One region of the Superficieibacter sp. BNK-5 genome, then DNA from elsewhere that is predicted to be linked to it. Evidence: predicted binding sites of a transcription regulator. Region 1 holds the regulator's gene; the other holds the start of a gene.
The links. The regulator sigma-54, encoded in region 1, starts transcription at its own class of promoters, with help from an activator protein. The targets are predictions, from matches to a motif close to GTTGGCACANNTTTCGCTNT.

Region 1 (3,117 bases):
GAGCGACCGCTGACGATCATCAGTACCATGTACCGTTTCTCCTCAGTACAGCAAAGGGTAAAGCAAGATCCCTGCTACACATCATCACTATGTTCAGTTTCGGTGATGATCTGATACAACTCTTCATCACTTTGCGCCGCGCGAAGACGGCGACAAATGGTTTTATCCGCCAGCCGTTTTGCCACCAGCGAGAGGGTATGCAAATGCGTTTTCGTCTGGTCGGCAGGTACCAGCAGGGCAAACAGTAGATCCACCGGCTGATTATCAATGGCATCGAAGGCAATCGGCGTTTCCAGTTGCACAAAGACCCCAACCGCACGCAACGTGTCTTCTTCCAGCTTGCCATGTGGAATGGCGAGGCCATTACCGATACCGGTACTCCCCATCTTTTCACGGGTGAGGATCGCCTCAAAGACTACCTGCGGTGGCAGGCTCAGCTGCTTTGCTGCCAGCTCACTGATAATTTCCAGCGCACGCTTTTTGCTCTGGCAGTGAACGTTACTGCGGGTACATTCCTGGTTAAGGACAGTGCTTAGTTGTAGAGCTGAATCATTATTTATCATAATTTCACCTAAGCGTCGCCTGACGCACTACGTGACATCAGGCGAGCACCGGGACAATCAATGTTGTTTCAGTTTATCTTTATGTTTGGTTAGCTGTCGCGCCAGTTTATCAATTAAACCGTCGATAGCCGCGTACATGTCCTGCCCTTCCGCACTGGCATGAATTTCCCCCCCGTTGACATGCAGGGTGGCATCCGAAATGTGAGTCACTTTCTCCACTTTTAACACAATGTAGACCTGATTGATGCGGTCAAAATACTGCTCCAGCTTAGCAAATTTCGTGCTGACAAAATCGCGGAGTGCGTCAGTAATCTCGACATTGTGTCCAGTGATGTTGAGCTGCATAGTGTCTTCCTTATCGGTTAGGTCACACCAGCTGTTTACGCTGGTTAGACGGCGGAATGGATAAAGACTCTCGATACTTCGCAACGGTGCGGCGTGCCACCATAATCCCCTGATCCGACAGCATGGTCGTTAGCTTGCTGTCGCTCAGCGGTTTGGCGGGATTTTCCGCAGCGATCAACTTTTTCACCAGCGCGCGGATCGCCGTCGACGAGGCTTCGCCGCCGCCTTCGGTATTCACATGGCTGGAGAAAAAATATTTCAGTTCAAAAATGCCTCGCGGACTGTGCAGATACTTCTGGGTGGTCACACGGGAAATGGTGGATTCATGCATCTCGACGGCCTGGGCGATATCGGCCAGCACCATCGGTTTCATATATTCTTCGCCCTGTTCAAAGAACGCCTGCTGCTGCTCGACGATACAGCGGCTGACGCGCAGTAGGGTGTCGTTGCGGCTCTCCAGGCTTTTAATCAGCCATTTCGCTTCCTGAAGATTGCTGCGGATATACTGGTTATCCGCATCGTTACGGGTGCTGCCGCCCATCGCCGCGTAGTGCTGATTGATCTGCAAACGCGGAATGCTGTCGGAATTCAGCTCGACCACCCAGTGACCGCTGACTTTGCGTACCAGCACATCCGGAATGACATATTCCGGCTCGCCGGTCTGGATCGACTGACCCGGACGCGGATCCAGCGACTGAATAAGATTCACCGCCTCTTTCAGCACCTCTTCCTTCAGGCGCGTCACGCGCATCAGAGTGCGAAAATCATGGTTGGCGAGCAGATCGAGATGGTTGCTGATGATCAGTTGCGCTTCGGCGATCCAGGGGGGCGTTTTGGTAAACTGTGAGAGCTGGATTAGCAGGCAGTCGCGCAGATCTTTCGCGGCGACGCCAACCGGATCGAACCGCTGTACGCGCTTTAGCACGGCTTCCACTTCGTCCAGACCGATATCGCCATCACCCATGCTTTCGAGGATGTCTTCAACGGAGATAGTCAGATAACCGGTGTCGTCAACCGCATCGACAATCGAGGTCGCAATCGCGCGATCGGTGTCGGAGAAGGGGGTCAGCTCGACCTGCCACATCAGGTAATCCTGAAGCGACTGGGTGGTTTCGCCCTGATAAACGGGCAGTTCGTCATCCTGATAGTCCACGCCGTTACCGGAAGGGGTGCCGGCGGTGTAGATTTCATCCCAGCTGGCGTCCAGAGGAAGCTCCTCCGGCATATCTTTTTGTTCCAGCGCGTCAACGCTGTCCAGCGCTTCGTTGTCCGGAGATTCTTTGGCGTCTATCTCATCGTGAAGATCGGTTTGCTCAAGCAGTGGATTACTTTCCAGTGCCTGTTGGAGTTCTTGCTGTAATTCCAGCGTCGACAGTTGCAGCAAGCGGATGGCCTGTTGCAGCTGCGGCGTCATGGCAAGCTGTTGACTAAACCTTAATTGCAAACCTTGCTTCATATTCAGAGCGATTTTCTCCCGAGTTGAGATCACTGACTTTTTACACTTCATCCTTCAGGTCGCACCATGAATGAGGAAGTGTCTACACCGTATCAGAGTCTGAAGTCTTCCCCAAGATACACGCGCTTAACTTGTTCGTCTTTAAGGATTTCGTCTGGCGTACCGTGGGCGATCAGATGGCCTTGACTCACGATGTACGCTCGTTCACAGACGGCTAACGTTTCACGCACGTTGTGATCGGTGATCAGAACGCCGAGGCCGCTGTCGCGCAGGTGCTCGATAATGCGTTTGATATCGATAACGGAAATCGGGTCAACGCCCGCAAACGGTTCATCCAGCAGGATAAATTTAGGATTCGCTGCCAGCGCACGGGCGATTTCCACGCGGCGACGTTCACCACCGGAAAGGGCCTGGCCGAGGCTGTCACGCAGATGCTCGATATGAAACTCTTCCATCAGCTCGTTCGCGCGGTCTTCCCGCTGTTCTGAGGTCAGATCGTCGCGAATTTGCAGGACGGCCATCAGGTTATCAAACACGCTGAGGCGGCGGAAAATGGACGCTTCCTGCGGCAAATAACCGATGCCGCGACGCGCACGGGCGTGAAGCGGCAGCAGGCTGATGTCTTCATCGTCGATAATGATATTGCCCGCATCGCGCGAGACGATACCCACGACCATATAGAATGTGGTGGTTTTACCCGCACCGTTAGGGCCAAGTAACCCGACAATCTCACCGGATTTTACGGTCAGACTA
Region 2 (3,117 bases), 2.0 Mb from region 1:
CGCTCAAACGTCTGCTGAAATATGGCTCGCCCTGGCGTAAACCGCTGGCGCTGGCAGTCGGAATGCTATGGGTCGCGGCCATTGCGGAAGTCAGCGGTCCGCTGCTGATCAGCTATTTTATCGATAATATGGTCGCAAAACGCACGCTACCGCTGGGGCCGATTTGCGGCCTGGCAGCGGCCTATATTGGCCTTCAGTTGCTGGCCGCCGGACTGCACTATGCCCAGTCGCTATTGTTCAATCGGGCCGCGGTGGGCGTGGTTCAGCAATTACGCACGGATGTGATGGATGCCGCGCTGCGCCAGCCGCTCAGCGCCTTTGATACCCAGCCTGTCGGGGAGCTGATTTCACGCGTCACGAATGATACTGAAGTGATCCGCGATCTCTACGTCACCGTCGTCGCCACGGTACTGCGCAGTGCGGCGCTGGTCGGGGCGATGCTGGTCGCTATGTTCAGCCTTGACTGGCGGATGGCGCTGGTCGCCATCACCATCTTCCCGGCGGTGATCATTGTGATGCTGATTTATCAGCGCTACAGCACGCCGATTGTCAGACGGGTACGCGCCTGGCTTGCTGAAATCAACGATGGTTTTAACGAAGTCATCAATGGCATGAGCGTGATCCAGCAGTTCCGCCAGCAGGCGCGTTTCGGCGAACGGATGCGTGAAGCCAGCTATGCGCACTATCAGGCGCGCATGCAAACCCTGAAGCTGGACGGCTTTTTATTACGTCCGCTGCTCAGCCTGTTCTCCGCGCTGGTCCTGTGCGGATTACTGATGCTGTTCGGCTTTACCTCCGTCGGCACTATTGAGGTCGGGGTGCTGTATGCGTTCATTAGCTATCTGGGACGGCTCAACGAACCGCTGATTGAGCTGACGACCCAGCAGTCAATGCTTCAGCAGGCGGTAGTTGCTGGCGAGCGCGTTTTCGAATTGATGGACCGTCCTCGCCAGGATTACGGCGGTGATGACCAGCCATTGCGTAGCGGAACCATTGATATTGAGAATGTCTCTTTTGCCTATCATCAGGACCGACTGGTTTTGCAGGATATTAACCTGCACATCCCTTCGCGCAGTTTTATTGCGCTGGTCGGGCATACCGGCAGCGGCAAAAGCACCCTTGCCAGCCTGTTGATGGGTAACTATCCGCTCACGCAAGGCGAGATCCGTCTCGACGGGCGGCCGTTAGCCTCGCTGAGTCACTCGACGTTGCGCCACGGCGTAGCGATGGTCCAGCAGGATCCGGTGGTGCTGGCGGATTCATTCCTCACCAACGTCACCCTTGGCCGGGCCATCAGTGAAGAACAGGTGTGGCAGGCGCTGGAGACGGTCCAGCTTGCGGAGCTGGCGCGCGGAATGAGTGACGGTATCCACACGCCGCTAGGCGAGCAGGGGAATAATCTGTCGGTCGGGCAAAAACAGCTTCTGGCGCTGGCGCGGGTGCTGATTGATACCCCGCAGATCCTGATCCTTGACGAAGCCACGGCCAATATCGACTCCGGCACGGAACGGGCAATCCAGCTGGCGCTGGCGGCGGTGCGTAAGCAGACCACGCTGATTGTTATTGCTCACCGCCTGTCGACAATTGTTGACGCGGACACCATCATGGTCCTGCATCGTGGACTGGCGGTGGAGCGTGGGACACATCAGCAGCTTCTGGCGGCGCAAGGACGTTACTGGCAGATGTATCAACTCCAGCTTGCCGGAGAAGAACTACAGTCCGACAACCAGAACGAATCCCTGAGCGCCTGACGCACCACTTTCAGGCATCTCGCTCGCGACGGGATTTTCTGGTGCAATAACACAACGCATCATGCACCAGCATGGTGCGTTTTTTTTGACCAGCCCTAATCTGAACTCCGGTCACACTTTCTGCCTGCATATTCTCCGCGCTCCGCCACACAAAATCATTTCTGGCACGCCGCTTGCTTTACTTCATCCGTGTGAGCTGCGGCCAAAACTGAATTCTGACTGGAGGGGATCTATGAAGCTGGTAACAGTGGTAATTAAGCCATTTAAACTCGAGGACGTGCGTGAAGCGCTCTCTTCTATTGGTATTCAGGGGCTTACAGTGACCGAAGTAAAAGGCTTCGGACGTCAAAAGGGGCATGCCGAACTTTATCGTGGCGCAGAGTACAGCGTGAACTTTCTGCCGAAAGTGAAGATTGATGTGGCTATCGCTGACGATCAGCTGGATGAAGTGATCGACGTCATCAGCAAAGCGGCCTACACCGGAAAAATTGGCGATGGCAAGATTTTTGTCGCCGAGCTGCAACGCGTTATTCGCATTCGTACCGGCGAAGCCGACGAAGCGGCACTTTAACTCCTGGCACACAGTGATAGGGAACAAGACAATGAAGATAGCAACGATCAAAACGGCTCTGGGGACGGTGGCGCTATTACCAGGTCTCGCCATGGCAGCACCGGCGGTGGCGGATAAAGCCGACAACGCCTTTATGATGATTTGTACGGCGCTGGTGCTGTTTATGACCATCCCCGGCATTGCGCTGTTTTACGGCGGTTTGATCCGCGGGAAAAACGTGCTTTCCATGCTCACGCAGGTAACGGTGACGTTCGCGCTGGTTTGTGTGCTGTGGGTGATTTACGGCTACTCGCTGGCCTTCGGCGAGGGCAACAGCTTCTTTGGTAACTTCAACTGGGTAATGCTGAAAAACATCGAGCTGACGGCAGTGATGGGTAGTTTCTATCAGTATATCCACGTTGCCTTCCAGGGTTCTTTTGCCTGCATTACCGTTGGCCTGATTGTCGGTGCGCTGGCAGAGCGTATCCGCTTCTCTGCGGTGCTGATTTTTGTCGTGGTCTGGCTGACGCTCTCCTACATCCCGATTGCGCACATGGTCTGGGGCGGCGGTTTGCTGGCGACCCACGGCGCGCTGGATTTCGCGGGCGGCACCGTGGTTCACATTAACGCTGCCATTGCCGGGCTGGTGGGCGCGTATCTGATTGGTAAACGCGTAGGCTTTGGCAAGGAAGCGTTCAAACCGCACAACCTGCCGATGGTCTTCACCGGCACCGCTATCCTTTATGTCGGCTGGTTTGGCTTTAACGCTGGCTCAGCCAGTGCGGCTAACGAAATCGCGGCGCTGGCCTTTGTGAA

Region 2: glnK (P-II family nitrogen regulator) is a predicted target of sigma-54. The motif match lies at 1,912-1,931, and genes of this name have one in related genera.

Annotation. Positions count from the first base shown of each region.
Region 1 covers NZ_CP179893.1:706,357-709,473, reverse strand. Annotated here, with positions in the region: gene rapZ (RNase adapter RapZ) at 1-29, opposite strand, end outside; gene ptsN (PTS IIA-like nitrogen regulatory protein PtsN) at 75-563, opposite strand; gene hpf (ribosome hibernation promoting factor) at 621-908, opposite strand; gene rpoN (RNA polymerase factor sigma-54) at 931-2,364, opposite strand; gene lptB (LPS export ABC transporter ATP-binding protein) at 2,457-3,117, opposite strand, start outside.
Region 2 covers NZ_CP179893.1:2,665,417-2,668,533, forward strand. Annotated here, with positions in the region: gene ACMGGS_RS12820 (SmdB family multidrug efflux ABC transporter permease/ATP-binding protein) at 1-1,751, shown strand, start outside; gene glnK (P-II family nitrogen regulator) at 1,984-2,322, shown strand; gene amtB (ammonium transporter AmtB) at 2,354-3,117, shown strand, end outside.